DNA from 3 places in the Ruegeria sp. HKCCA5463 genome. Region 1 is predicted to be linked to each of the others. Evidence: riboswitches for the same ligand, from Rfam matches in the RefSeq annotation. Region 1 holds a riboswitch; each other region holds the start of a gene.

Region 1 (10,188 bases):
GTTCCTTGAGCTGATCCAACAGCGCGTCGGGAATCCGTTCAACACCGCCCTGCACCATGATCGCATCGTAAGGACCGTGCTCAGCCGCACCCTGATCCAAAGGACCGACGTGGATAATGGCATTGTCCACATCGGCCTCAGCCAACAGGCTTTGCGCCTCGGACGCCAGCGAGTCGTCGCTTTCCACACCAACAACCAACTGGGCCATACGCGCGGCAACCGCAGTGGAATACCCCGTCGCCGGAGCGATATCGAGAATCATCTCGTCGTTCGAAATGTTGAGCGCATCCAGCATTTTAGAAAGCGTTCTCGGCTCGAGCATACAGCGCCCGTTGCCCAGATCGATCACACTGTCGGCATAGGCGGCCTCACGCTGTGCGTCAGGCACGAAGTTTTCGCGCGGGACGTTCAACATCGCCTCAATTATCGGGAACTTTGTAACATCCGAAGGCCGGATTTGCGTATCAACCATAGTGCGGCGCCGGGCAGCGAAATCTGTCATAGGATCTCTCGAGTCATTCCCAAAGTTACCCGGCTTTTGCCACATCCTGAAACGCCCAGCAACGGCCCTGTTGACGCAACCCCCCTGCGCCTGTGCGTTTGCGGTTGCGGGCTTCGGCAAATTTCAATCTCGTCGACAAAATTGCGCGCAATCCTCTGGACGCCCCTTGGGAAAGCTGCTAAAACCCCACGCACACCACAGCAAGTATTTGATTTTACTTGTAAAGGCGAGTTGGCGGAGTGGTGACGCAGCGGATTGCAAATCCGTGTACACCGGTTCGATTCCGGTACTCGCCTCCAATACCTCCAATGACTTGCGGTACTTTTTCCCTCCTCGAGGTCCAATATCCAACCAACTATTGGATTTTTCGTGTTTCGATCTGGTTCTGTTCCATCCGACTGCGAGCATTCTTGGCATATGCCGCCAGCTTGCGTTCAGGCAACACCCGCCGTACTTCCTGGGCATCTTCATCTCGAAATGTTCAGAATTGGTGACCTGAACCATTGGTCCGGCCCTTTCAGATGTATACCATTCTTGTGGGCAGTTTGCGATCAAGGACGGCCAAGCTGGCCCTTTGTGCGGTTCAGGCAGCGGCAGAATGGTGCTGCAAACAAAGCTGTCGGATTGTCTGTCGTCCATGGCTGGAATTGACCTGCCATTACCTGTGCTGCTTCGACCTGGTTGGGACGGCATCGCGCCTGCGCGAAGCGTGCAGACTGCCTTATGCAATTTGGCCTATCCTTCTTTCTGACGTGTTCGTCAAAACGGGCCTCCGAAGGCATTGCTCCAACAACAGCCCTTGAGCAATATTATGTCTCACCATCGCCGAAAAACGAAACTTCATGACAACTCGGGAAGGATGAACTAGGACTCTAACAAAGAAAAAGTTCTGGACGTATTGTGGAACACATTGCCTTTACCTTCGAGATGGGGGTCGTTTGCACCCTGCTGGCTTTCACCGTTTTTCTGTTCGTTTCCGAGATCATAAGGATCGACCTTTCCGCCATATTGGTTCTGGTTCTCATAGGCTTGCTCAGCTACGCGCCCGGGCTGGGAAATCTGGCGGATGTCACCCTTCTGTTCGACGGCTTCGCATCCAATGCCGTCATCTCGATCATTGCGGTCATGATCGTCGGGGCCGGTCTGGACAAGACGGGGATCATGAACAAGGTGGCTGCCGTCATCCTCAAATACGGCGGCAAATCCGAAGGCAGGGTTGTACCAATCATTTCCGGCACCGTTGGCGTCATATCCTCGTTCATGCAGAATGTCGGCGCCGCTGCTCTGTTTCTGCCGGTTGTCAGCCGAATTTCCACACGGTCGGGCATACCGCTGTCGCGCCTGCTCATGCCGATGGGATTCTGCGCCATTTTGGGCGGCACCATGACGATGGTGGGGTCGTCTCCTCTTATCCTGCTGAACGATCTGATCCTGACGGCAAATGACAGTCTGCCGGCCTCTCAGAAAATGGAGCCCTTCGGCCTGTTCTCGGTCACGCCGATCGGTGCGGTTCTGATCCTGACGGGAATTGGTTACTTTCTGCTGTTGGGACGTTGGGTTTTGCCCGAGGCTGAAGGGCCTGACAATACGGGTACCGGACAAGGGACACAGGAATACCTGCAAAGGGTCTATGGCCTCAAAGCCGATGTGTTCGAAGTCGTGGTGCCCGAGGACAGCCCTTTGGTCGGCGAGATTCTGGCCGACATCAACCACGAAAACCACCTGTACATCATTTCCACCTTCTATCGCGGCAAAACCTCGATGGTTCAGGTTTTGACAGCGGAAATTGCAGCGCCGTGTCGGCTGGCCATCGTCGGCCGCCGTTGGGAGGTCGAGACGTTCGCCGAGAAATACGGGCTGACCGTTCTTCCGGATTTGGACATTTTCGTCGAAGAGTTCGCCCCAACCAATGCAGGCGTGGCCGAGGTGGTCATCACGCCCGACAGCAAGCTGATCGGCAAATGCCCCCGCGAGCTTTTGTTTCGCAAGACCTACGGGATGTCGCTGCTGGCCATTCACCGCGGCGAAGAGACGCTGAGCCATGTCGAGACCGAGGATCACGAATCCACTCAGATCGGGCTCGAAAAGTTTCAGGCGGGCGACATGCTTGTGGCACATACCAGATGGGACAACCTGATGCGGATCAAACGAGATCCGGATTTCGTCGTTGTGACGACGGACTTTCCTCAGGACGAGCTGCGGCCGCAAAAAGTCGGCTGGGCCCTGGCATTCTTCGCCATTTCGCTGTCGTTGATCCTGTTCACGGATGTCCGGCTTTCACTCTGTCTTCTTACCGGCGCGGTGGGCATGATGCTGACCCGTGTGCTCAGCGTGGACGAGGCATACCGCGCGGTCGGATGGAACACCGTATTCCTGCTCGCCTGCCTCATACCTTTGGGACAAGCCGTGCAGAACACAGGTACGGCCGCGTGGATCGCGCAGCAGATCATGATAATTCTGGACGGCTGGCCGCTCTGGTCGCTGCAAACCGGCATCGCCGTTCTGGCGACGGCCTTTTCTTTGGTCATGTCCAATGTGGGGGCCACGGTTCTGCTGGTGCCTCTGGCGGTATCAATTGCGGTGGCGGCGGGTGGAAACCCGGCCGTCTTTGCCCTGACGGTCGCTATATCGACATCGAACAGCTTCATCATCCCAACCCATCAGGTAAACGCGTTGATCATGGGTCCGGCCGGATACAAGGTGATGGATTTCGTCCGCTCCGGCGGAATAATGACGGCGCTGTTTCTGGTCGTCTCGCTGCTCATGATAAACGTCATCTATTAGTATTAGCGCAAGAGGATCCGGGGGGTTCGGTGGTCTTTTCTCATCATCTGGACAGGTTCAGTCAAGGCACCCGTTCACCATAGTCTACGCCCCTTGCTAAGATACCGTTCGTCGCCGGGCCCACCTCAGGCTGGGTCCCGGCACACCATGCCGCCCATCGACGCCCACAGGTCGCTTTCCATGCCTCTGCATCATTGTTGCGCGCGACTCGCTTGACAAGCAGGCCAGCGGTGCCGCATGTCCCTTTCGTTGGTGTCGGTGAGAGCCGATGAAAAGGGAATGCGTCAACGGTCTTGCCGCCAAACGCAGCCGCCCCCGCGACCGTGAACGGAGAGGATGCCCAATGCCACTGGCCCGAAAGCCGGGAAGGCGGGACATCCGACAGAGGCCCGCCTCTGGCATCCGCAAGCCGGGAGACCTGCCAACAACCGAAGTTGAAACCGGGCGGGGTGTTCCGGTGTCGGGTCCATGACCACTCGTGGCCCGCATGAAACCCCGTCCCCCGCGAAGAGGATTTGGGGGGATGAGAGACATGACCGAGACCGCACCAGTCGAGTTGCTGGTCTGTACTACCTGCCGTCGCGGCCTGCCTGTCGAAGATGATGCGCAACGCCCGGGCGCTTTGTTGCACAAGGCCCTGGAACAGGCAGACCTGCCCGACGGTGTCACCCTGCAAGCCGTTGAATGCCTGTCAAACTGCGATCAAGGCTGTTCGATCGTGTTGCGCGGGCCGGGCCGCTGGACCTTCGTGTATGAAAACCTGAACGAAACAGATCATGTCGACGTCATCGTCGACGGCGCGACCAAGTATCTGGCCACGGAAGATGGTTTGGTGAAATGGCGCGAACGCCCCGAACATTTTCGCAAGAACTGTGCCTCGCGCATTCCCCCCATTGGAGCCTGACATGTCGAACCTCGAAAAACTCCCCGTCACAGTGATCACCGGCTTTCTGGGCTCGGGCAAGACCACTTTGGTGCGTCACCTGATGCAGAACCCGCAGGGCAAGCGCCTTGCCGTCGTAGTCAACGAGTTCGGCGATGTAGGCGTCGATGGCGACATCCTGAAATCCTGTGCCATTCCAGATTGCCCGGCGGAAAACATCATGGAACTGGCCAATGGCTGCATCTGCTGCACCGTGGCAGATGATTTCATTCCCACCATCGAGGCCCTGATGGCGTTGGAGCCGCGCCCGGATCATATCCTGATCGAAACCAGCGGTCTGGCCCTGCCGAAACCGCTGCTCAAGGCATTCGACTGGCCTGACATCCGCTCGAAGATCACCGTCGACGGCGTGATCGCCTTAGCCGATGCCGAGGCTGTGGCCGCAGGCCGTTTCGCGCCCAATGTCGAAGCGGTGGACGCCCAGCGCATGGCCGATGACTCGATCGACCACGAAACGCCCCTGTCCGAGGTGTTCGAGGATCAGATCTCGTGCGCCGACATCATCCTGCTGACCAAGCCCGACCTCGCCGGCCCCGAAGGCGTGGCCAAAGCGCGCGAGATCATCGCCGCCGAGGCGCCGCGCCCCCTGCCCGTCGTCGAAGTGGCCGAAGGTGCCGTGGACGTGCGCGTTGTGCTGGGTCTGGAAGCCGCCGCCGAGGATGACATGGACGCCCGACCCTCGCATCACGACGGCCATCACGATCACGAGCATGACGATTTCGAAAGCATCATCGTCGAGCTGCCCGAGCAGACCGATCCGGCCCAACTGGTCGCCAATATCGAACGCCTCGCCAATGAACTGAACATCCTGCGCGTCAAAGGGTATGCCGCCGTTCAGGGCAAACCCATGCGCCTGCTGGTCCAGGCAGTGGGTGCCCGCGTGCGTCACCAGTATGACCGCCCGTGGGAACCCGGTGAAGACCGTCGTTCGCGTCTGGTCGTCATCGCCGAGCATGACGATATCAAAGAGGCGGAAATCCGCGAAATCCTCGTGGGTGTGCGTGAGGCTGCCGAGTAAGACCCATGCACGTCGTCTTCCGCGAAAGCCACGGGCTCGAGGAAACCGAGACCCCAACCGATCTGGGCCAGAGCCCGGCGGATCTGGTGGTGCTGTCGTTTTCGGACAGCGATCTGGGGGCTTTCGCGGCGGGCTGGCATCGCGGCGGCGGACCGGAAGGGCGAATGCCGACCCTGCGGCTGGCGAATTTGACGGCGTTGAAACACCCGTTATCGGTCGATACCTATGTCGAGCAGACGATGGAGGGCGCCAAGGGCATTCTGATCCGTCTGATCGGCGGCGTCCCCTACTGGCCTTATGGGTTGCAGCAGGTTTTGGCCCTGGCGCAGGCCAAGGGCATCGCACTGGCGGTGCTGCCCGCCGACGGGCGCGAGGACACGCGGCTGGATGACTATTCCACCCTGCCGGTCTCGACCCTGCGGCGTCTGGCGCATCTGTGCGATACCGGCGGCGAGGTCGCGGCACAGGCGGCGCTGGCGCAGATGGCTTTGGCGGCGGGGCTTTATGCCGGTCCGGTGATGGGCGCCAAGACCTTGCCCGAATGTGGCGTGTGGTGTCCGGATCGCGGCGTAATCCCGGTGGAAACCGCGTTCGAAAGCAAGGCCAAACGAATCCTCGTCACCTTTTACCGCGCTTACCTGACCTCGGCAGACACCGCCCCGATCGCCGCCCTGATCCGCAGCCTGCGCGCCCGTGGATACGCGGCGGTGGGCATGTTTGCCCCGTCTCTCAAGGCGCCCGTGGCCGCCGACTGGTTGCGGGACCAGGTTGTTGCGCTGAACCCATCGGCCATTGTCAACGCCACCTCGTTTTCGGGAAAAGGTGCGTCGGGAACGTCGCCTCTGGACGCGGCAGGCGTGCCGGTGTTTCAGGTCGCTCTCGCCACCTCGCGCCGCAAAGCCTGGGCCGAGGCGGAACGCGGTTTGTCCCCCGCCGATCTTGCCATGCATGTGGTACTGCCCGAGGTGGATGGACGGATCTCAGCAGGAATCGCGTCTTTCAAGGAACCCGGCAAACGCGATCCGCATCTGGAATACGCGCGCTTTGCACATCGGCCCGAACCGGACCGGATCGAAGCAATCATCGACCGTGTATCGGGCTGGCTTGCACTGAACGACAAACCCAAGGCAGATCAGATTCCTGCGTTGGTCCTGTCCACCTATCCCGGCAAAGACTGGCAGATGGCCCATGCGGTTGGCCTCGACGCGCTGGCCTCGGCCGAGGCGATGCTGTCCGATCTTGACAAAGAAGGCTATGACATCGCGACAGGCGAGCCGATTGCCGACACTCTTCTGGACGCACGGATTTCGTGGTCGCTTGGGGATTATCAGGATGCGCTTGCGGAATTGCCCGAGACCCTGCGCGCTGATCTGCACGCCGTTTGGGGCGCGCCCGAAGATGATCCGGCCTGTGCCGATGGTGCCTTCCATTTCACCGCGCTTCGGCGCGGCAAGGCGCTGGTCGCGCTGCAACCCGAACGCGGCACGCCCGAGCTGCGAGATGACGACTATCATGACCTCTCGCGCACCCCGCGCCACGGTTATGTCGCCTTCTATCTGTGGCTGCGCAAAGGGTTGGGTGCCGATGCGCTGATCCATATCGGCGCGCATGGAACGCTGGAATGGTTGCCCGGAAAATCGGTCGCCTTGTCTGCCGATTGTTGGCCCGAGGCGCTGATCGGCGATCTGCCGGTGATCTACCCGTTTATCGTGAACGACCCGGGCGAGGCCGCGCAAGCCAAGCGCCGGATCGGAGCCGTCACGCTGGGCCACATCCCGCCCCCGATGAAGGAAAGCGGCACGCCGGATCGGATGGTGCGGCTTGAATCGCTGCTGGATGAGTTTTCCAACGCCGACGGGCTTGACCCCAAACGCCGCGACCGCTTGCAGGAAGATATCCGTGATGAGGCGCAGGCGATAGGGCTGGAAAGCGATCTTGGCCTCGATCAGGCAACCTGCACCGCCGAGGCCATCACCCGCATCGACCGCTTTGTCTGTGACATCAAGGAAAGCCAGTTTGGCGACGGGCTGCACATCTTCGGGCGTGTGCCCGAAGTGACGGGCAGTTTCGATCCGGCTCCTTCGGCCCACGCCGAACGCGACGCGCTGATCAAAGCGCTCGAAGGCAAGCGGATTGATGCCGGGCCTTCAGGGTCCCCCTATCGTGGCCGGTCAGATGTTCTGCCCACCGGGCGGAACCTTTACACCACCGATCCGCGGTCGGTTCCGACCCGTGCGGCCTATGCTCAGGGTGTGAAACTGGCCGAAGAACTGGTGCGGCGCCATCTTCAGGAAGAAGGCGATTACCCGAAGGGGCTGATCGTCGATCTGTGGGGGTCAGCCACCATGCGCACGGCGGGCGAGGAATTCGCCATGGCCCTGCACCTGCTGGGCGTCAAACCCGTGTGGGACAAAGGGTCCGAGAGGGTTTCCGGCATCGAGGTTCTGCCGATCACCGACCTGAGCCGCCCGCGTCTGGACGTGACCTTGCGGGTTTCGGGCCTGTTCCGGGATGTTTTCCCGACGCTGTCCGCTTTGTTTGGCCAAGCGGTTCGCGCATTGGCCGCGCGCGATGAGGCAAGGGATTGGAACCCCTATGCCGGGCAGGAGCCGGCAGCGCGGGTCTATGGACCTGCGCCCGGAAGCTATGGCGTCAATATGACCGAACTTTCCGAAGTGTATACCGACGAGGCCCGTGCGCAGGCCGGTGAAGCGTGGCTTGAGGCCAGCTCTTTTGCATTGGAAGGCGAACACATCTCGCAGGACAAGGACGGCATCACCCAACGCGTTGCAAATGCGGACAGCTTTGTCCACTTGCAGGACCTGACCGAAACCGATCTTCTTCTGGCCAACGATTATGCCACACACGAGGCGGGTTTTGCCGCCGCCAAGAAGATCGCCGGCGGAACCGCGCAGCTTTACCATCTGGACAATACCAACCCCGAAAATCCGCGTGCCCGTACTTTGCGCGAAGAAATCAGCCGAGTCGTCCACGCCCGTGCCGCCAACCCCGGCTGGATCGCCGGGATGCAACGCCATGGTTTCCGGGGGGCGGCTGAAATCGCGGCAACGCTGGATCATATGGCTTCTTTCGCGCATCTGTCTGGCACGGTCGCACCACATCTTTTTGACCTCTACCACGATGCCACTCTGGGCAACGAAGAGGTCGACGCGTTCCTGCAAGAGGCCAATCCCAAGGCGCGCCAGGCCATGCAGGACCGGTTCCGCGCGCTGCTTGAGGCCGGGCTTTGGAACACGCGCCGGAACTCTATCCGGGCTGATCTGGAGGGATTGAGATGAGTGCACCAATTGTTCAGGGCTGGTGCCCGGGCGCCCATCGTCCGATGATGTCCGGTGACGGTCTGGTCGTCAGGGTCAGGCCCCGGCTGGCGCGTCTGGAGGCCGATCAGGCACTGGGACTGTGCGATCTGGCGGACCGCTTTGGCAACGGCTCGATCGATTTGACCAATCGCGCCAATCTGCAATTGCGGGGCGTGGAAGAGGAAGACCATCAGCCTCTGCTCAAAGAGCTTGCCGCGCTGAACCTGCTGGATGCGGAACCCGGTATCGAAATACGCCGCAATATTCTGGTTACGCCGCTCTATCAGGCGGGCGATTTGACTGCTCGACTGACCCATGAACTGATTGATCGGCTTGTGGAGCTGCCGGCCCTGCCGGCAAAGTTCGGCTTTGCAATCGACACGGGCCGCGAACGTCTGCTGGCGTCGGATTCGGCTGATATTCGTCTGGAAACCGGTGCAGGCGGCCTGATCCTGCGCGCCGATGGCTGCGAAACCGGGCGGAGCGTGACCGAGACCGACGCCATTGACCACGTGATCGCGCTGGCAATGTGGTTTGCCGAAACCTACACACCCGAGACACGCCGCATGGCGCATGTCATCGACGCCCTGCCGCAGGAATGGAAGGGATGTGCGCCCGGTTCTGTTGGCGCAAAGCTTCAACCGGGCCGCTGTGAACTGGGTGCCCTGTACGGCGCGGCTTTTGGGTCGCTGCCTGCGCGCAAGCTGTATGACCTGATCGAGGACAGCGGCGCTTGCGCCCTGCGCGTCACCCCGTGGCGGCTGATCCTGCTGGAAGGCGGGGCGGCGATACCTGCCCCGGCCTTTGTCGAAGATGGAACCGATCCGTTGATGACCACCGACGCCTGCCCCGGCGCGCCGTTCTGCCCGCAGGCGCAGGCCGAGACGCGCGACATCGCCCGGGCGTTGGCTTCGCGGGTGTCCGGACGCCTGCATGTTTCAGGCTGCAGCAAGGGATGCGCTCGCATGGGTCCTGCCGACATCACATTGGTGGGCGCAAACGGACGATTTGATCTTGTCAAACAGGGCCGCGCAGGGGATGAGCCCAGCCAACGCGGGCTCGACCCGGAAACACTCATGACTATGGACTTCACCTGATGCCCTATACATACGAAACCGATGGCGCGGCGATCTACAAGGAAAGCTTTGCCACCATCCGGTCCGAGGCTGATCTGGCCCGTTTTGATGCCGATGAAGAGCAGGTTGCCGTTCGCATGATCCACGCCGCGGGCATGGTCGGGCTGGAAGAGTTCGTGCATTTCTCGCCAGGCTTCGTGCAGACGGCCCGCACTGCTTTGGAAAATGGCGCACCGATCCTGTGTGATGCGCGCATGGTCAGCGAAGGTGTCACCCGTTTCCGCCTGCCCGCCGACAACCAGGTGATCTGTACCCTGCACGATGAACGCGTACGCCCGCTGGCTGCCGAGATGAGCAACACCCGTTCCGCCGCTGCGCTGGAGCTGTGGCGGCCGCATCTGGAGGGCGCGCTGGTCGCCATAGGCAATGCGCCCACCGCACTGTTCCATTTGCTGAACATGCTGGAAGACCCGGATTGCCCGCGCCCTGCCGCGATCATCGGCTGCCCGGTTGGCTTCGTCGGCGCGGTGGAATCCAAGGATGCG
Region 2 (10,188 bases), on a different contig from region 1:
GTTTCCGGTGCTTTACCGTATCGTCCGGGACGCCTCGCCCGATCGGGTGGTCCGGCATCGGGCCGAAGGTATGCTCGAGGTCTTCATCGACGCCGCGCAAGAGCTGGTCAAAGACGGCGCGGACGGAATAACAACCAATTGCGGGTTCCTGTCCCTGTTCCAGAAGGAGCTGGCCGAGGCCGTTCCGGTTCCCGTCGTCACCTCGTCCTTGATGCAGGTCGAAATGGTGAATCGCATCCTTCCCAAGGGAAAGCGCGCGGGCATTCTGACCATTTCGGCCTCCACCTTGACCAATGACCATCTTCAGGCTGCCAATGTCCCCTTGGACACGCCAATCGGCACAACCGAGGGTGGGCGGGAGTTCACCCGCGCAATTCTTGGCAATGAATCGCGTCTGAATGTTGAGAAAGCCCGGGAGGACAATGTTGAGGCCGCAATCGCGTTGGCCTCGGACAATCCCGAACTTGGGGCAATAGTTCTGGAGTGCACGAATATGTGCCCCTATGCGCCGGACATTCAGCAGGCGACCGGGCTGCCGGTGTTTTCGATCGTGCCCTTCGTGACTTGGTTCCAAGCCGGTCTTGTTCCGCCGGTGTACCGGAACTGACCTTTGGCCTTTCATCAAGACGGATTGTGTTGGCCGCAGGCAAAACTCAAGCCAGTGTCAGATCACCGGGTATCGAATTTCGGATCACGCGCTGTGCATTCGGAAGATCGTTCGACTGCGCACGGTCCTTGGCGGCATTGGCGTCCAGACCATGGCCGATCCATCTGTTGGTCAGGCGGGTTTCGAGTGTTTTCAAATCGGTGTCCAGAAATACCTTGAGTGCCCACAGTTGGTGAAGGTCCGACCAACCCGGCTCGTTCAAGAGAAGGTAATTGCCCTCAACCAGAACAACGCGCTGATCCGCCGTGATCATGGACCGCGCGGCAATGGCCAGATCCAGTTCCCGGTCAAACGCGGGTATTGCGACTTCTTCTTCCGCACGCAATCGATCAAGCAACGCATGAAAGCCGGCAAGATCAAAGGTTTCAGGAGATCCTTTGCGGTTCAGCAGGCCGCGATCCTTCAAGATCACGTTGTCATAATGGAAGCCGTCCATGAAGACCAGTCCGGTTGCGACGCCGCGTAGATTCAGCTCTTTGGTCGCAAGGCTGGCCGCAGTCGTTTTCCCCGATCCCGGTGGCCCGGCAATTGCGACAAGATGACGGTCTTGCAGCGGAGGCAAAGCCTGAACGGCATCCGCGATCCTGGTTGCAAGCGCTTCGGGGGTGGCACGTGTATTCGTCACGCGGCCTGATCCTCGGCGGGCGGTTCCTTGGCACCGGTCATGAACGCCACAGCGTCGGACATCGTGTAATCCTTGGGATCAACGACGCAGAGGCGTTTGCCAAGCCGGTGCACGTGAATTCGATCGGCGACCTCAAAAACATGTGGCATATTGTGGCTGATCAGGATGATCGGAATGCCCCGCGATTTCACGTCGAGGATCAGTTCAAGAACGCGACGGCTTTCCTTCACACCCAGTGCGGCCGTTGGCTCGTCCAGGATGATGACTTTTGATCCGAACGCCGCGGCACGCGCCACGGCAACACCCTGACGCTGACCCCCGGACAGAGTTTCAACGGCTTGATTGATGTTCTGGATCGTCATCAGACCCAGTTCGCTCAGCTTGTCGCGGGCGAATTTCTCCATCGCCGGACGGTCGAGCATTCGGAGCCATGATCCCAACGGCCCTTTGCGCCGGATTTCGCGCCCCATGAAGATGTTGTCCGCAATCGACAGGGCGGGGGACATCGCAAGCGTCTGGTAGACCGTTTCGATACCGGCTTCGCGCGCGTCAATCGGCGAGTGGAAATTCACTTTCCGGCCTTCCAGCCAAACATCACCTTCATCCGGCACCACCGCGCCCGATATCGCCTTGATCAGTGTTGACTTGCCTGCGCCGTTGTCGCCGATCACGGCCAGAATCTCGCCCGGCATCAGATCGAAATCGCACTGATCCAGCGCCGTTACCTTGCCGTAGCGCTTCACAAGGTTCCGTCCTTTGAGAATAGGTTCCATCAGGCTGCCACCTTTCTGATCCACTGGTCGACCGCGACCGCTGCGATGATAAGGATGCCGATCAACAGGAACGTCCATTGCGCATCAGCGCCCAGCAATCGAAGCCCAAGCGTGAAGACCCCGACGATCAACGCTCCGAACAATGATCCGAGAATGGACCCGCGGCCACCGAACAGGGATATACCCCCGATCACGACCGCCGTTATGCTTTCAATGTTTGCCAACTGTCCTGACGTCGGAGACACGGAGCCAATGCGACCAATCAGAGCCCAACCCGCGAAGGCGCAGATCAGCCCGGACAGCATGTAAACCGACATCAGCGTGCGATGCACATTGACACCGGACAGCTCGGCAGCTTCCGGATCATCACCGACCGCATAGACATGCCTTCCCCAGGCGGTATGACGAAGCGCATAGGAAAGAACGAGGATAAGCACCAGCATGAAGATCACGCCGACGGTGAATACTGCCCCTCCGACGTTGAACTTGGCACCGAACAGTTGCAGGATGCTGGCATGTTCCTCGATCTCCTGTGACCGGATCGTTTCGTTCTGAGAATAAAGGAAATTTGCCGCGAGAACGATTTGCCACATGCCAAGCGTCACGATGAACGGTGGCAGTTTGATGCGGCTGACAAGATAACCGTTCACCGCGCCGATTGCTGTGCCAACGAGAAGGCCGCAAATGATCGCGACCGATGGCGGCAGCCCATACCGGAAGGTGAACTGACCCATCACAACCGACGACATCACCATGATTGCCCCGACGCTGAGGTCGATACCGGCGGTCAAGATGACGAGGCTTTGCGCCGCCGCCACGATCCCGACGATCTGGACCTGCTGCAAAATCAGGGTCAGTGCAAATGGCGAGAAAAACTTGGAGCCCAACAAGACACCGAAAATGACGATGGCAGCCACAAGGACGATCAACGGCACCAGAGAGGGGTTCACATGCAGAAAATGCTGAACCGTTCCGACAAACCCGCGGTGGTGATCGTCAAATTCGGCAACCTGTTCCGGGCTGCCTTTCGCAGCGGCTTCGAAGTCGTCTGATCGTCGTGAAGTATCGGACATGAATGTTCCCCCAAAGCGTCAGGTCACTGACGACTTTAGCAAGTTTTCGGGCGATTGGGTGGTTTGAAAAGCGGAAGGCCGCCCTCTGCGGCCCTCCGGGTGGTCAGGTCATCCCCAGCAGAGGTCCATGCCTTCCTTGACCGAGATCGACTCGACGCCTTCGGCGGGCTTGTCCGTTACAAGCGCCACGCCGGTGTCAAAGAAATCCTTGCCGGGTGTGTTTTCAGGCTTCACGCCTTCGTCCGCCCATTTCTTGACGGCCTCAACCCCCAGTGATGCCATCAACAGCGGGTATTGCTGCGACGTCGCGCCGATCACACCGTCGGCAACGTTTTGGACGCCCGGGCAGCCTCCGTCCACGGAAACGATGAGCACGTCATTTTCGCGCCCGATGGCTTTCAGCGCTTCATAAGCGCCTGCTGCCGCAGGTTCGTTGATGGTGTGAACAACGTTGATCGTCGGATCCTTGGCCAGAAGGTTTTCCATCGCGCGGCGACCACCTTCTTCGTTGCCGGCGGTGACATCACTCCCGACCAGACGGGGGTCATCTTCATCGCCGATCACGTTCGGGTCCGCCAGATCGATACCGAAGCCTTGCAGGAAACCCTGATTGCGCAGCACATCCACTGTCGGCTGGCTGACGGCAAGATCCAGTGTCGCGATTTTGGCGTCGTTGGCCGCGTCGCCCAGCGTGGCTTTTGCCCATTGTCCAATCAGCAGCCCGGCCAGGAAATTGTCCGTGGCAAAGGTCGCGTCAGCCGAGTCAATGGGTTCCAGCGGCGTATCCAGAGCGATAACCAGAACACCTGCATCCCGCGCCTGCTTCACGGCCGGAACGATGGATGATGTGTCCGAGGCCGTCAGCAGAATGCCCTTGGCGCCGTCCAGAATGCAGGTCTCAATGGCTTGCACCTGCGTTTCATGGTCACCGTCAACTTTGCCCGCAAAGGCTTTGAGCGTCATTCCCAGCTCTTCCGCTTTTGCAGTCGCACCTTCTTTCATTTTGACAAAGAACGGGTTGGTGTCCGTCTTGGTGATCAGGCAAACAGTTTCGCCTTCCGCCATTGCACTGCCAGCCATGGCAGTAACCCCGAGCGCAGCAGCACCCGCAAGTTTTGCAAGTTTCATCGATTATCCTCCCAGTTTTTTCTATGCCGAGTAGGGCACGAGGGCGATCAGGCAAAAAATCCTGACCCCATAAGAAACAATCACAAGATTCGAATTTTGAGTCAATAAATAAATCACTCTTATTTATTATTGACAGGGCGGGCGGGCTTTCTCATTCTTCAACAGGAAAGGGGTGGTCGTGCCGGAAAATTCATCTCGGAAAAATTCGATTGGCCTGCACGGGTCAGAGGTGCGCGGAACCAACCAAAGCGGGATGCGGGCCCGGAACGAACGGCTTGTATTGTCGCTTGTCCGGCGTCACCAGGCCCTTTCGAAGTCCGAGATCGCGCGCATGACAGGACTGTCGGCACAAACCGTTTCCGTCATCATGCGGCTGTTGGAGAAGGATGGTTTGCTTTTGCGCGGCGAACCGGTCCGCGGGAAAGTCGGGCAACCTTCCGTTCCCATGCGACTTAACCCGGATGGTGCCTTTTTCTTTGGGCTCAAGGTGGGGCGTCGCAGTGCCGAGTTGGTTTTGACTGACTTTGTCGGAAATGTGCGGCAACGCGATCGGCGAACCTATGACTATCCAACGCCGAAAGCCACTTTGGAGTTTTCCACTGAGAGTCTGGGCAAAATGATATCATCCATGTCGCCTGAGGCCAAAGGCAGGATTGCGGGACTTGGGATTGCCATGCCGTTCTACCTATGGGACTGGGCCCAGACCCTTCAGGTTCCTCAGGAAGAAATGGACCCGTGGCGCGTATCAGACCTGAAGGCTGACCTGGCGCGGCGCCTCGATATTCCGGTATTCCTGCAAAATGACGCCACTGCGGCTTGTGGGGCGGAATTGGTATTCGGTCCAGCCGATGGGCCCAGGGATTTCCTGTACTTCTATATCGGGTTTTTCATTGGCGGCGGTGTGGTCCTCAATGGCGCAATCTTTTCGGGACGTGGAAACGCGGGCGCAATCGGCCCCTTGCCTGTGCCAGATGATGCCGGTGGTGTCAGACCCCTTATCGACGTGGCCAGCCTGTATGTGCTCGAGCGTGCAATCACCACAGCAGGTGTCACGTCGCATTCCATTTGGGAAACGACCCAGCGTTGGGATGTGCCAAAAGTTCAACTGGAATACTGGTTGAAACAGACGGCGAGTGGGATTGCCTATGCGATTGTCTCGTCCTGTAGCCTGATAGATTTCGAATGCGTGAAGATTGACGGCTGGATGCCGCAGGACATCAAGGCGCGTTTGGTTGAAATGGTCGAAGACAAACTGTCTGAGCTTAACCTGACCGGTCTCGAGCGCCCTGCCGTGCTGGCAGGGACCGTGGGCCCGGAAGCACGCTCACTGGGCGCGGCGAGCCTGCCGTTGTCGGAAAGGTATCTTTCAGAAGCTTAGATGTGAAATCACCTTGTTGCCTTGGATATTTCACAAACTGGTTCACTCTCGCAAACTGCCGAGCTCATTATTTTCGATGGCCGTAACACATTTTCGTTGACGGAGGGCTGAGTTGTCTGGCAAGCCGCTCGGCATGTCCGGTTCCGGGGCTTGCTCTGGAATCAATAGGGAATGCGGTGCGGGCTCAGGCCCAATTCCGCAACTGCACCCGCAACTGTAAGCGGCGAGCAGGGCTGAAACGCCACTGGGGGTTGCCCGGGAAGGCCAGTCCGACGCTTTGACCCGCAAGTCAGGATACCTGCCGGACATGTGCCCTCACAAGGGGCACTCCTAATCGGCGACGGGATGTGCGTCGGACCAGGATGCCTGAAAAGGGTAATTTGGCGTTGAATGTCCCGTGGTCAAAACGAATTTCGCGCCGGGATTGGCGCGACGGGACAAGGACGACTGTTCATGAAAACGCTGCTCAGCGCAGCCGCTGCCGCGGTGGCTCTTCCTGCCATAGCAAATGCGCATTTCCTTTTGGAATACACCACCGACACCATGATCGAGAAACCGGGCGATGTACCGGTCAAACTGATTTTCTGGCATCCGTTCGAGAATGGCCATGTCATGGATCTGGAAAAGCCGCAGGAATTCTATGTGATCCACAACGGTGAAAAGACCGATTTGCTGGACACGCTGGAACCTATCCGGTTCACTGGCGGGGAAAACGAGGGTGCGGCGTTCAAGGGCAGTGTCCCGGTCAAACGTTCGGGCGACTATGTGCTGGTGACGGTTCCTCAGCCTTATTATGAGGAATCCGAAGACATTTATATCCAACAGCTCACCAAAGCCTTCCTGAACCGCAACGAATTGCCGACCGACTGGATGAATCCCGTGGGTCTGCCGACCGAGATTATCCCGCTGAACAAGCCGACCAACATCATCGCGGGTTCGACTTTCACGGGCCGTGTGCTGGCTGATGGTCAGCCGGTTGCGGGGGCCGAGATCGAGATCGAGTACATGGCCGCCGAACCCGACATGGAAAGTTCGGCCGTTTCTGCACCGAAAGCGTCTCCTATGCCGGGTGGTGCGGTGGTCGCAATATCTGACGACAACGGGTACTTTTCGTTCGGCGTTCCGAAAGCCGGTTACTGGGGTTTCGCCGCCCTTGGTTCCGGTCCGGCAACCGAACATGAGGGCAAAGAACTCAGCCAGGATGCGGTCATCTGGATTCGTGCCTGGGATCTGGAGTAACCCCAAATGCACATCGTCGACGGAGCCCTTTCCAACCCGGTTGTAATTGGCGGCGCCATAGCCGCCGCGGGCGGGATCGCCATGGGTCTCAGGTCTCTGGATCTTGATCGCATCCCCACTGCGGGCGTGCTGTCAGCCAGTTTCTTCGTGGCATCCTTGATCCACGTGCCCATTGGTCCGTCGTCGGTCCATCTGATCCTCAACGGCATGGCCGGGCTGCTGCTTGGTTGGGCCGCATTCCCGGCTTTGTTCGTCGGGCTTTTGCTACAGGCGGTCTTTTTCGGCTTTGGCGGGTTGACGGTGTTGGGGATCAACACCGTCAATATCGCCTTTCCCGCAGTGGTGGCCGGAATGTTGTTCGGTCGTCTGATCGCGCGTGGAACGCCTTTGCAAGGTGCAATTTGGGGGGGCGTCGGCGGCGCATTTGCGATTGCGGCGACAACCGGCATGGTCGCGTTTTCCTTGGCGCTGTCGGGGGATGAATTTCTGCCTGCCGCCAAGCTTGTTTTCTTCGCCCATATTCCTGTCATGGCCATCGAGGCGATTTTGACCGGGTTCGCCGTGTTGTTGGCGCGCAAGGTCAAGCCCGAGCTGTTTTTCAGAGGAGCAGCCACATGAAGCATCTGGTTGTCATATTGGCCGTGTGCTGCGCACCTGTGCCTGCCCTGGCGCACAAGGTCATAGCCGGCGTTTTCGAGTCGGGAGACGTCATCGAGGGCGAAATTGGCTTTTCTAACGGCGACATGGCAAACGGCACCGAGGTCATTGTCACCGGCCCGGATGGGGCCGAGCTGGGTCGATCGGTCACGGATGCGGACGGTTTTTTTGTCTACACGCCGACCTCGGCCGTGGCGCACACCTTCTTTGCCAACCTTGGCGCCGGGCATGTGGCCGAAGTCACGATGTCTGCCGAAGATGTCGCGCGGATCATGGGCGTTGCCGTGGCAGAAAACGGTGGCTCATCTTCGGCTGCTGTGACGCAGGCCAGCGGTTCGGCGGCGTCTCTCAGCGCCGAAGAGCAGCAGGTTATCGCCAAGGCCGTACGTAACGAATTGCGCCCGCTCAGGCGCGAGATTGCGGCCTATCGCGAACAGAATGACCTGCAAACCATCCTTGGCGGGATCGGGTACATCGTTGGTCTGTTTGGTCTGGGCTTTTACATGGCGGCCCGCCGCAAGCTGGCCTCCTGATGGCACACGTTCTGGGGCACAAGGAAAAAACACTGTCCGAAGCCGGTGACGGACCAGAAGGTCTGATCAGCCTGCTGGATCCTCGGATGCGGATCGTCATGGCAGTTGTTTTTGCGGTCGTGACCGTGGCGCTGTCATCCCTCGGCGCGCTCTGCGCGGCGCTGACAGTGTCGCTTTCGCTTCTGATAGTTTCACGTCTGCCGCGGCGAAAGACGTTGAAGCGAATGGCCATGATGGATGGGTTCATCCTGTTCATGCTGGTCCTGTTGCCCTTTTCCATGCCCGGGGATCCGATGTTCACGCTTTGGGGATTCTCCGCAAGCTGGCAGGGTTTTTGGAAAGCGGTCGAGATTGCCTTGACCGCCAATGCCGTGATCCTGTCCCTGTTGGTTTTGGTCGGGACGATGGAGCCGGTTACACTGGGCCACGCCCTGCATCGTCTGCGGTGCCCCGAAAAGCTGGTTTACCTGCTGATGTTCACGATCCGGTATATCGAGGTCTTGCGCGAAGAATACCTGCGGCTGCGCGCCGCCATGAAGGTGCGTGGTTTTCGGCCAGCAACAAACTGGCACACATATCGCAGCTTTGGCTACCTTGTGGGTATGATGCTTGTGCGCGCGATCGAAAGATCAGAACGCATCCTGGCCGCTATGAAGTGCCGGGGGTTTTCCGGGCGTATGCCGTTGCTTCAGGAATTTGCCCTGACCCGTGCGGACATTGTGTTCGCGGCAGGTTTCAGCGGTCTCTGCCTGGGTCTGATCGTTCTGGAATTCGCATGACACTGATCGCGCTTGAAGACATCTGTTTTTCCTACCCCGGCCAGCCACCCGTTCTGGACGGGGCAAGCCTGAGCCTGAGCGCGGGGCAGCGCCTGTCCCTGACAGGCCCGAACGGAGCGGGGAAATCGACGCTCCTGCGGATTTTGCTTGGGTTGCAGCGCCCGTGTTCAGGCACCGTCACCGTTTTTGGTCAGCAACGCGTGGAAGAGGCTGATTTCCATGAGGTCCGCCGCCGGGTGGGGCTTGTATTTCAGGATGCGGACGATCAGCTGTTCTGCCCGACCGTCGCCGAAGACGTTGCTTTTGGTCCGCTCAATCTGGGCAAGACCCGTGACGAAGCACTTGCCATCGTCGACAAAGTACTGGGCGATCTGGACCTGATGCACCTGAAGAACCGCATTACCCATAAATTGTCAGGCGGAGAAAAGCGTCTGGTGACCCTGGCGACGGTTCTGGCGATGGAACCCGAAGTGCTGTTGCTGGACGAACCGACGAATGCGTTGGATACGAAAAACGAAGCGCGCCTGCTGGAAATCCTGCGCGCGTTGCCACAGGCGATTTTGCTTGTCAGTCATTCGCCGGCGTTCCGCTTGGAACTGGCGCCCGATGAACTGGATCTTCGCGACGGGAAGCTGGTGCCGGTCTGACCTGTTCTCGTGGCAACCGGACATGGTGGTTTCAGAAATGCAATCATACCGCCTGAGCCACGCCATGAAACGGAAAGCGAACCTTGCGCGTCGTCAGGCCTTGGCTATGTGCGTCTGCGGCTCATCAGCCCATATTTGACCGCCCATGCCCGAAAGGACCCGCGTCTGCGCCTGTCCTGTTTCACAGGTTGCCTGGATTGCGCACCGCCTTTGCGGTTGAATTCGAACACGTCGATTATCCGCTCGGCACAGCCACAGGCTTCGCCCATGCCGACTTTGGCGAAATAGAATTTCTCGAAACGCTCGGGGTTTTGCATGGCTGACCTCCTGAATGCATTGAACCTCATGAAGGGCGCATTGCCAAATCACTTTCGTGCGTTTCAGGCAGCCGTGCTATGGCGCAGCGAACTCGCTTCCTGTCCAGACATTGTCCAGTTGATTGAAGACCGGCGAGGTAATGAGCATTTCAGCGGAATAAAGCAGTTGCAGCTCATCCGCAAACCGCGTGACGCCCGGCACAAGCCCGGTGATGTTGCGCCATTCCGCCCAGGTTCCGGGATTTGACAGACTGGTCGGATTTCCGGGATCAGCGGGCTGGTGCCACCCGGCGGCGTTCAGCAGCGGCGTGAGCGCAAAGCGCGCATCATTGCTGTCGACTTCGGTACAGGCAGTGGTGTCGCACTCCCAAC
Region 3 (10,188 bases), on a different contig from region 1:
TTGCCTTGACCAGGCCTGCACCGGATTCGCCGACAACCATCATGTTGTTCAGCTCTTCCTGCATTTCGGTCATCTTGGTTTGCAGGTCCTGCGCGGATTTCATCATCTTGGCCATGTCGCCCAGACCGCCAAGCCCGCCGAGTCCTTTCAGCATAGTATTCTCCTGTGTCTCCGTTTGCGCTCTAGATACGGGCAGCAGCCACATGGCACAAGGGTTCTCCCGCCGGTCGGAGGCTCTACCGTTCCGGCCGGCATGTTGATCGGCGCAGGCGTCAGCAGGATCGTGCCGCCCGTCTGCGACGCCATATTCGCCTGCAGGTCCGAATAGCGCAGATCGTCCTTGGCGCGCATATGGCCTGCTGCCGAGACTGATCACACAGGGCAAAGAAAATCTGGGCGTGGTTCGAATGGCTACGCGGCATCCGGATCAGAATTGTCACGGGCCGCCTACCGCTGGCCGGTGTCGCAACAAACGATCTGAGACATGCAGGCGGATGTGTTCGATTGAAACTTCGTTCAGCTTCGTTTGAAACAGGGGGTGACGGGCGGCGGGGTCAGTCTTCCTCGAACGGGTCCCACTCGTCTTCAACCTCGGGAAGCGCTTCGGTCTCGACCTTGGCGGCGCGTTGCTCCGGCGTTTCGATCCTGGTGATTTTCGCCTTTGGAAATTGCGCCAGTACCGCCTGCACCAACGGGTGTTTTTCGGCCTCGGATTTCAGTGCCAGCTCGGCCTCGTCCCGTATTTCTGCAATTGTGGGGGCTTCTCCGTCCGAGACGATCGAGACAGCCCACCGATTTCCTGTCCAGCGTTGCAAGGCTGAGCCCAGTCGTGGCGCCAGATCTGCCGGTGCCTGGGCGGCGGGCGTAAATTCGATTCGTCCGGGTTGATAGGAGACGAGGCGCACGCCGTTTTCCACCTCGACCAGCAACTTCACGTCGCGATTGGTCCGGATCAGTTCCACCACGTGGTCGAAGGTTGGGTACCGGGCAAGGGCCGTCTGGGTATCCTGCGCCAGGGCTGCAACCGGTGCGCCACCGGCACCGCGAGGGGGCGGCGCATAGGCAGGTGGATGGGCTGCGCCAGCCGGCGCCGGACCGGTGCCCGGTCGGGATATCGAAACGCCGCCATTGGGCCCGCCCGGCGGCGGTGGCGGGGCATCTTGCAACCGTTTGATCAGCTCTTCGGGGCTGGGCAAATCCGCCACATGGGTCAGGCGAATAACGGCCATTTCAGCGGCCATCATGGCGTTGGGGGCAGCCGAGACTTCCTCGAGCGCCTTCAGCAGCATTTGCCACATCCGGGTCAGAACCCGCATCGGCAGAGCCTCGGCCATCTGTTGGCCCCGGGTCCGTTCGTCCGGAGAAACCGTCGGGTCCTGGGCCGCGTCAGGTGTGATCTTTACGACGGACACCCAGTGCGTGATCTCGGCCAGATCGCGCAGCACCGCCAGCGGGTCCGCGCCTTCGGCGTATTGCCCGCTCAACTCGGTAAGTGCGCCCGCGGCGTCGCCGCGCAGGATCATATCCATAAGGTCCAGAACCCGGCCACGGTCTGCCAGTCCAAGCATTGCACGGACCTGATCGGCGGTCGTCTCGCCAGCCCCGTGCGAAATCGCCTGATCCAGCAACGAGGTTGCATCCCGGGCCGATCCTTCCGCTGCTCGGGTGATCAGCGCCAGCGCGTCTTCGGCGATCTGGGCGTTTTCCGCTTCGGCGATCTTGCGCAGCAGGCCAATCATGTCTTCGGGTTCGATCCGGCGCAGGTCGAAACGCTGGCAGCGGGACAGCACGGTGACAGGGACTTTGCGGATTTCAGTGGTTGCGAAGATGAACTTCACATGCGCGGGCGGTTCTTCCAACGTCTTGAGCAGCGCGTTGAACGCGCTGGTCGAGAGCATATGAACCTCGTCGATGATATAAATCTTGTAACGCGCGCTGGCGGCGCGATAGCGAACACTGTCAATGATCTCGCGGATGTCGTTGACGCCCGTACGGCTGGCGGCGTCCATCTCCATCACGTCGACATGGCGGCCTTCCATGATGGCGACACAATGTTCACACTGACCGCAGGGCTCGGTTGTGGGGCCACCGGTTCCATCGGGTCCGATGCAGTTCATCCCCTTGGCGATGATCCTTGCGGTCGTGGTTTTGCCGGTGCCGCGAATACCGGTCATGATGAAGGCCTGCGCGATCCGGTCGGCCGCGAACGCGTTTTTCAGGGTGCGCACCATGGCATCCTGACCCACCAGATCGGCAAAGGTTTCCGGGCGATATTTGCGGGCGAGAACCTGATAGGCGGGGCTGGAGCTGTCTGTCATGTCTTCTCGTTGGGATTCGGTGCTTGGGCACAGCGTAGTGGCCACCGTTGCCCGCGTCCACAGCGGGGCGCGATGATTTTTGATTTAGAAACGAGTCGCTTTCGCACTAAACTGCATCAGCGGATTTAATGGCTCATTTTGTAAAGAGTTCTTTGGGGAGGACAGGATTCATGTCGCAGTTGGTGATCTACGCCCTGCAAGTCGGTGGCGGAACGCTGGCGCTGACCTCGATGCCCGGACGCGGCGGAGATTACTCCAGCGATCTGGATATGATCGCAGCCTGGCAGCCGGGGCTTGTTGTTTCGATGACGACGGATGTCGAAATGCTTCAGGACGGGGCGCAGGAATTTGGCAGCGATATTCAAAGCCGCGCCAGCCGATGGGTTCACCTGCCGATCGAAGATTTCGGAGCGCCGACAAAAGCGATTGATGACGCGTGGCCGTCCGTCAGCGCCGCGGCCCGGCACGCGCTTTCCGGCGGAGGTCGCGTATTGGTGCACTGCCGCGGGGGATGTGGCAGGTCAGGTATGATTGTCCTGCGGCTGATGGTCGAATGCGGCGAACGCGCGGACACGGCGCTGCAACGATTGCGGGCGGTGCGCCCTTGCGCCGTCGAAACGGATGCGCAACTGGCCTGGGCCTCTCGGCGCGCCCAGGCACAGGTCAGTCTGGATTCAGATTGAAATCTGCACGGGCGCGCAAGCAGGTTTCCGAGGCCGGATCGTGGAAACTTCGATCATCGCGCAGGGTGGGGTCTTCACGACGCCGGATGGCATCGCACTGAACGTGTTTCCGAAGATCAGGTCGGCATAGCCGTTCAGCGGCTCAAATGCGGTTTCGGGCTGCGTTCCGCAAAAGACACGAATGCTGTCTGATCGCGCGCGGAAAATTGCATGACATCCTTCGGCGCAATGTGACAGCTCGCTGCTGCCCTCAATCTCGAAATCGTCACTTGTGGCCGAGGTCGCCTGGGCCATGGCTTCGGATATCGAGCGCGCCAGCCGCGCCAAAGCGGGACAGGTTTTGCCCGTCCGCTGACATACTGTTGCACTGAATTCATGTGTTTTTGTCTTCCAGATCATCCTGCGCCCTCCGCGCTTGGTGGACAGGATATTTTGGACAGGTGGGACATCGTGATGCCGTCAGGACCTGCCCGGACACCCCGCCCGAGTTTCGGTTTCGTTTCCGATGGCAGGTCTCCTGACTTGCGGGTCATCGCTTTGCCGACCTTCCCAGCCTTCGGGGCCAGTGGTGTTTCGGCATCGCTTACCGCTTACAGTTGCGGGGGCAGTCGCGGATTTGGTTGTTGCCTGCATGACCAGACATTACCGCACCGTGTTCCCTTTTCATCCCGACCCCTTGTGGAGGCCGGAAACCATCACACAACCGCTAGCGTTTGAGCACGCATCGAGTCAAGCCGATCTTTTGACCGGACGCTTGGTCATGCTGGATACGATGTTGGTTCATGCATAGTGTCGAGGGCGTTGAGGTTCGGAAACCGGATTTACCAAGCGCAAAGCCAGAGATCATGTTGGACACAGAGCAAACGGTATTGACCGAAGAGTTTCGCTTTCCGTCCGGGCAGAAAACACTGTCTGCACGGTTGTACAGCCCGCTGACCTCGCCCGAAATCGTCGTCGTGCTGAACAGTGCAACGGGTGTGCCGCGCGATTATTACCGTCATTTCGCACGATGGCTTGCTGCCGAGCAGGGTATGGCCTGCCTGACCTATGACTATCGCGATTACGGGCATTCCTTGACTGGCCGCCTGAAAGACTCGCGTGCGACCATGGCGGATTGGGCCTTGATCGACATGCCCGCGGCACGGGCGGAAATGCGCAGACGGTTTCCCGATTCGCAGCATTGGACCATCGGTCATTCGATCGGCGCGATGTTGGGGCCTGTGCAGCCGGATATCGATCTGATTGACCGGATGATCTGTGTGTGTTCGGGGCTGGTAACCGTAAGCGACCACCCGTGGCCCTATCGGGGTTTGGCAGGATTGTTCTGGTATGGTCATGCCCCGCTTTTGGCCCGAGCCCTTGGCTACCTTCCCGGAAAGGCGATCGGGTTCGGCTCGGATCTGCCGGCATCGGTCTATTGGCAGTGGCGCAAATGGTGTACCGCGCCTTTGAATTATGTGCCTGAAATCGGGCATGAGTTACCTGCGGCGCAGTGGAAGGATTCTGGAACGCCCGTGGATTTGTTCACCTTCGAGGACGACCAGATGGTGCCGCCGGACGCGGTTTGGCGGCTTGCGGATCTTTACGGCCCCGATGCCAACCGCCACCTGCTGAGCCCCGCCGATTTCGGGTTGCCCGAGGTTGGTCATATCGGAGCATTTGCCCGGCGCAATGCAGCGGTTTGGCCGCGACTGATCGCTTGATCAGACGCGGCGCAGAACGGGCCAGGCCCCGACCCGCCATCACCGGTTGCGAAGTTTCTTTTCCTTCATGACGCCACGGACCATCTTGCCGAACGCTTTGTCCCGCGCCCGGGACTGCGCGACGGTCTCAGAATTGCGCTGATCTTCGCGCCAAAGCTTGCGCCACCGGTCCAATCGAGCCGGATCAAGCATGCCGTGGCTTATTGCCTTTTGCACGGCACATCCGGGCTCGGAGCTGTGCTGGCAATCCGAAAAACGGCAGTCCCGGCTCAACTCGGCAAGGTCCGAGAAAACGTCGTCGATCCCGTCCTGAGCGTCCAGCAGGCGCAACGCGCGCATTCCAGGTGTATCGATCAACCAGCCGCCGTTGCGCATCCGGTGCAGTGCGCGTGCGGTCGTCGTGTGTCGGCCCCGCGCGTCATCCTCGCGAATGTCCGAGGTGGCAAGATCCTGATCGGTCATGGTATTGGCAAGTGTCGTCTTGCCAACGCCCGACGAACCAACCAGCACTCCGGTCTGGCTTTTGGGGCACCAGGACAGCACCTTTTCAACCTCTGCCGGGTCCAGTGCGTTGATCGTCAGAACCGTCAGGAACGGGTCCAGTGATTGCACCTGTCCCGAGAAACTGTCAGGGTCCGCCGATTTGTCGGCCTTTGTCAGAACGACGACCGGGTAACACCCGGCCTGATACGCAAGCGCCAGATATCGTTCCAGCCGGGGCAGGTTGAAATCGGCATTGCAGGAGCTGACGATGAACAGCACATCGACATTGGCTGCGATCAGTTGCATTGCGGCGCCTGTACCGGCGGCGCGTCGGTGCAGCAGGCTGCGCCGGTCGAGCAAATGGCGCACGCGTTTGTCGTCATCGGTGAGAACCCAATCGCCAACGGCATAGCTGCCGGTCGTTTGATCGGGAGACAGCAACGGGACTTCGCCGTCAGGGTTCAGCCCGATCAGGCGGTCCCGATGAACGGAAGTGATGCGAAAAGGTGTGCATGAAGGATAAGCCGCGTGTTGCGCAGCAAAGTGAGAGGACCATCCCAGGTCCGAAAGTGCAAGAAACATTGGTTTGCCTGTCGTCAGAAACAGCACTCCCGACGGATGGCGATCGCTCATCCCCGGGTCATGTGTTCAGGCAGTCAGTCGATACCGTGAGGTCAGAACCGTGCTGCCCGAAGGGTCTTTGCTACAATCATAAAGCCCTCCTGCGGCTAAGGTTCGTAAAGTGAGAGGTTGGACATCGACCCAAGCGGGGCTCGTTGTGGCTGCTTCCTTCCGGACCTGACCAGGTTGGCGAGGCGCTCGCCCGCGCCAACCTCTCGACTCTGGATATAGGGAAGGCTTCGGCAAAAGACAACCCGTCAGAGCGTCAGCCGAATGCGTGCAAAACCGTTTTCGTCAGGTTCCAGAATCTTGGGGGCAAACCTGTTCAATTCGTCGACATACTTCAAAGCACCGGGACCGGTCCGAAGAATGGTCGTCATCCCCGATTTCGGCATCAGAGAGAACGGGTAAGGTTGCCGGGCCAATGGGTCGGGTGGCAGGCGGTGCGTCATGTAGTCCCGCAAAATGTCCCGGATATCCAGCGGGGGCAGATCGATGGCCGGGGCCGATGACACATGCGGGAAATGTCCGCCCCCGCTTGCGCGATAATTATCGAGCGCAACGACAAATGCCTGATCGGGTTGCACGGCCTGGCCTGCGCAAGTCAGATGATGCACCCGCCTGTGGCCGGGATGGATCATTTGCCCCCCGACATCGTAACGCGCCGGTTGCGACGGGTCGATCTGATAGGACAGGCCAAAGATGACATCGAAATTGTATCCCGCCCGATCCCGGTCGAACAGCTCTGCCTCGGCGTCGGGGAATTGTTGGTTGAATGCGCTGGCTGACATCTCCAACCACTCCAGCAGCTGCGCGCCCGTGATCTGAACCGCGCGCAACTCGTTGGGAAAGACATGCAGGTCCGCCACGTGACGCAGACAGATTTCACCGGGCGGCACGTCCGTATAGTGCCTGGGGCCAGAGCGTCCGCCGCATTTGGCCGGTGACGCGGCTGACAACAGCGGCAGCTCTGCAAGCGTGGTGCCGTGTAAGAAAGGGCGCAACGCGGCTGCCTGTGCGGCTGCCACAAGCGTCAATCCACGATCCGGCGCACAGAAACTGAAATGGCTGTGCAATGTGTCCGAGACGCGCGCAACGGGCGCGGCCATGTCCTGACGGGTCTGCTGATGTGCGGGTTCAACCAGATGCGCGATTTCCAAATCTTCGCCAATCGCGGTGCCGTCCACCGAAACCAGGCGCAATTCGGCGTGGCTGTCGACAACGCGCAGCCCCGACTCGTGCTGTAGGGTAACGGCCAGATCGATTACTCCAAGATATGCGCCTGCCGAGCCGGGCATGACAACCGGCGTTCCATGCACCAGCCCTTTCACGTAATCCACATTCGGGGTTTGCGCGCCGGTGCGTGCGGGAAGGGTCAGGTGAGTGTGCCCGGCGACAACAGCGTCGATGCCCTCGATCGCGGCCAGGGGAATAACGGCATTTTCAGTGTCGGTCGCTGCGTCCGGGTGTCCAAGCCCGGAATGGGCGAGCGCCACGATCAGATCGCACCCCTTTTCGCGCAAGATACGCGTCAGGGACCGTGCCGCGACAACGATGTCGTCCGCCGCTACGGTTTCGTTCAGATTGTGTTCTTCCCAACGCGTCGTCTGCGGCGGCAGAACCGAAAACACGCCGACGCGAATGGGCACATCCTTGTTTCCCACTCTCACGACACGGTCAAGGATCGTAAAACGCTGCCATGATTGTTGTTCTCCGGACCGATGAAGATTGCCGCACAGAACCGGGCACGGGGCTTGTGCAAGGGTCTTGTCCAATGTCGGCAGCCCGAACCCGAAATCATGGTTGCCCAGACCAATCGCATCATAGCCCAGCGCCTTGAATGCCTGCATCATCGGGTGGGGATTGTCGTTCCGAACGGCCCATTCGCCCATCGGCGTTCCCTGGAGCGAATCCCCGTTGTCGAAAATCAGCACCAGCGCGTCTGTGGCCTCGTGTCGGGCCTTGCGGATCAGGCTGGCGGTGCGTGTCAGCCCAAGCGTCGGGTCCGGTGTGTCCGCGTAATAGTCAAAACCGGTCAGATGCATGTGCAGGTCGGAGGTGGCAAGAATACGAATACGCCCACGGTCTTTTGTGGGTTGAACCTGCGTCGATGGGTTTTGCTTCACTTTTTTTGTTCTGCTTTTGAATGTGGTAATGGGCTAAAATCATCAAAGCGCAGTCTAGATGATTTTTCCGAGGCCGCCATGCGGCTTTTCGGCGGCGCGTCTCTGCGTTTTGCGTCTTGAATTGCCATTGCAACAGGGCCTGAGACATGGCAGCCCTGTGCGCAAGACCAGAAGGAATTCCAATGAAAAACGCAGAGCAGGTGACTTTCGGTGGCTCGGGCCTGAATCGGGCAGCGCATCTTCGTGGGGATTCAGAGAAGCTGTCCGAGATGGCGCGCGACCCTGCTGCGCGATGCATATTGCTGTGGCGAGGCAAGCTTTTGGTCGTGGGCGCGGCGCTGGATCAGCTTGCCCTGACGCAGATGACCCACCCGCTGGTATGCGATGGCCCCGGCGGCGTGATCGAAGCACCGGTTTTTCTGGGCCTGAGCGCAGAGGGCGCACCCCTGTTTGCCGCGGATATCTCGGCCTGGGCGGCAGAGGGATTGGATCTGACCGGCCTGGGAGAGTTCGTGGACAGATCCGAACAGCAGCACCCGGATTTGCCTGAAGGGCATGTTTTCGCCGAGCTTCGCCGGATCATGGCGCGATTGTCGCCTCGTGATGCCGAACTGGCCGCATCGGCCAAGGCGGTTGTGGGTTGGCACGAAACACATCGCTTCTGCGCTCGCTGCGGCGCAGCCAGCGATATGTCGCAAGCGGGATGGCAGCGCAGTTGCCCGTCATGCGGCGGGCAACATTTTCCGCGCACGGATCCGGTTGTGATCATGCTGATTACGCGTGGGGACAATGTGCTTATGGGGCGGTCTCCGGGTTGGCCCGAGGGAATGTTTTCCTTGCTGGCGGGATTTGTCGAACCCGGCGAAACGCTCGAAGCGGCGGTGCGTCGCGAAGTGATGGAAGAGGCAGGCGTACCTGTTGGTGCGGTGTCTTACCTGTCCAGCCAGCCCTGGCCGTTCCCGGCATCCCTGATGTTCGGATGCGCCGGCGAGGCCCTGTCGCGCGACATCGTTATCGATCCGGTCGAGATCGAAGAGGCGATGTGGGTCAGCAAATCCGAAATGATGCAGGCATTTGCCGGCGAACATCCCCGGTTGTTGCCGGCTCGCAAGGGAGCTATCGCTCATTTTCTGCTTCAGAACTGGCTTGCGGATACGCTGGACTGAGGAAAAACTGGTGAAGCCATAAACAGCAAAGGTCATTATGCAGTTTTCAGCGCGCGAAGATATCGAAGCCCCGATCAATTCGGTGTTCGACATGGTGTCGGATTTCGAAAGGTTCGAACGTATGGCGATGCGTCGTGGTATCGACGTGCGGCGTCTGGAGGCTGATGCAATGGTGGTTGCCGGCACTGAATGGAAAACCGAATTCAAGTTGCGTGGAAAGCCGCGCCAGATGTCGGTGGTGATGACGGATTACGACAAGCCGTCGCAAATGCGGTTCGAGGCGGCCAGCAAAGGGATGACCGGCCTGACGACAGTTGATTTTCTGGCCCTGTCTCCGCGCCGGACACGCCTGAGCATCGAAATGTCCTTGGCCGCAAAGTCCTTGCCCGCGCGGTTGCTGTTGCAGTCCATGAAGCTTGGACAGTCAAAGTTCCGCAAGCAATTCCAGGTGCGGTTCAGCGAGTTTGCGCGTGAACTGGAGCAGCGTCACCTGCACGGGGCGTGAACGGCGTCTGCTGGGCTGATCGGGGCAAGGATTGGAAAAGAAACCGCAGATGTCGCACATCATTTTTCTGCATGGCGCATCAAGCAGTGGTAAATCGACGATCGCGCAGGCTTTGCAACAGAAGATAGCGAAGCCGTTCTGGCATATCTCGATCGACCACTTGCGAGATTGTGGTGTTCTGCCGCTGGATCGCTATCGCCGTGGCGAGTTCGATTGGTCCGACGACCGATCGGCAGTCTTTGATGGGTTTCATCAGTCGCTGGCTGCCTACGCGGCCTCGGGCAACAATCTGATTTTGGAACATATTCTGGATACGCCGGGGTGGGACAAAGATTTGCGCGACCTTTTCCGCCCGTTTGATGTTCTGTTCGTGGCTGTCCATTGCCCGGTTCCCGAGTTGAACGCGCGCGAACGATTGCGCGGCGACCGTCCGGTGGGAAGCGCCCAACGGGACCAAACCATGATCCACGCTGGCAGAGTTTACGATATCGAAATTGATTCCATGGACGGCATTGAAGCCAACGTACAGACAATTCTTCAGGCATGGCGCAGTGACCTGCGCCAATCGGAATTCAGCCAGTCT

What was found. Region 1 has a riboswitch for cobalamin ahead of GOW09_RS15170 (DUF1636 domain-containing protein). Riboswitches for the same ligand answer to the same signal wherever they lie in the genome.
Region 2: it holds a riboswitch for cobalamin, as region 1 does, so the genes downstream of both, GOW09_RS21455 (DUF4198 domain-containing protein) here and GOW09_RS15170 (DUF1636 domain-containing protein) in region 1, are expected to answer to the same signal.
Region 3: it holds a riboswitch for cobalamin, as region 1 does, so the genes downstream of both, GOW09_RS17770 (hypothetical protein) here and GOW09_RS15170 (DUF1636 domain-containing protein) in region 1, are expected to answer to the same signal.

What each region holds. Positions count from the first base shown of each region.
Region 1 covers NZ_WQFL01000007.1:61,437-71,624, reverse strand. The annotation lists gene GOW09_RS15185 (protein-L-isoaspartate O-methyltransferase) at 1-502, opposite strand, end outside; tRNA gene GOW09_RS15180 (tRNA-Cys) at 728-801, shown strand; gene GOW09_RS15175 (SLC13 family permease) at 1,430-3,286, shown strand; cobalamin riboswitch at 3,520-3,727, shown strand; gene GOW09_RS15170 (DUF1636 domain-containing protein) at 3,819-4,190, shown strand; gene cobW (cobalamin biosynthesis protein CobW) at 4,192-5,247, shown strand; gene cobN (cobaltochelatase subunit CobN) at 5,253-8,546, shown strand; gene GOW09_RS15155 (cobalamin biosynthesis protein CobG) at 8,543-9,664, shown strand; gene GOW09_RS15150 (precorrin-8X methylmutase) at 9,664-10,188, shown strand, end outside.
Region 2 covers NZ_WQFL01000016.1:15,384-25,571, forward strand. The annotation lists gene GOW09_RS21425 (aspartate/glutamate racemase family protein) at 1-607, shown strand, start outside; gene GOW09_RS21430 (hypothetical protein) at 654-1,292, opposite strand; gene GOW09_RS21435 (ATP-binding cassette domain-containing protein) at 1,289-2,065, opposite strand; gene GOW09_RS21440 (ABC transporter permease) at 2,065-3,138, opposite strand; gene GOW09_RS21445 (sugar ABC transporter substrate-binding protein) at 3,247-4,266, opposite strand; gene GOW09_RS21450 (ROK family transcriptional regulator) at 4,520-5,644, shown strand; cobalamin riboswitch at 5,766-5,965, shown strand; gene GOW09_RS21455 (DUF4198 domain-containing protein) at 6,098-6,883, shown strand; gene cbiM (cobalt transporter CbiM) at 6,890-7,501, shown strand; gene GOW09_RS21465 (cobalt ABC transporter permease) at 7,498-8,073, shown strand; gene cbiQ (cobalt ECF transporter T component CbiQ) at 8,073-8,852, shown strand; gene GOW09_RS21475 (energy-coupling factor ABC transporter ATP-binding protein) at 8,849-9,499, shown strand; gene GOW09_RS21480 (hypothetical protein) at 9,604-9,816, opposite strand; gene GOW09_RS21485 (hypothetical protein) at 9,893-10,188, opposite strand, start outside.
Region 3 covers NZ_WQFL01000009.1:41,796-51,983, reverse strand. The annotation lists gene GOW09_RS17785 (YbaB/EbfC family nucleoid-associated protein) at 1-154, opposite strand, end outside; gene GOW09_RS17780 (DNA polymerase III subunit gamma/tau) at 555-2,318, opposite strand; gene GOW09_RS17775 (dual specificity protein phosphatase family protein) at 2,489-3,001, shown strand; gene GOW09_RS17770 (hypothetical protein) at 2,993-3,400, opposite strand; cobalamin riboswitch at 3,491-3,713, opposite strand; gene GOW09_RS17765 (hypothetical protein) at 3,847-4,704, shown strand; gene rsgA (ribosome small subunit-dependent GTPase A) at 4,744-5,769, opposite strand; RNA gene ffs (signal recognition particle sRNA small type) at 5,928-6,026, opposite strand; gene GOW09_RS17750 (bifunctional 2',3'-cyclic-nucleotide 2'-phosphodiesterase/3'-nucleotidase) at 6,066-7,934, opposite strand; gene nudC (NAD(+) diphosphatase) at 8,117-9,100, shown strand; gene GOW09_RS17740 (SRPBCC family protein) at 9,138-9,605, shown strand; gene GOW09_RS17735 (chloramphenicol phosphotransferase CPT family protein) at 9,655-10,188, shown strand, end outside.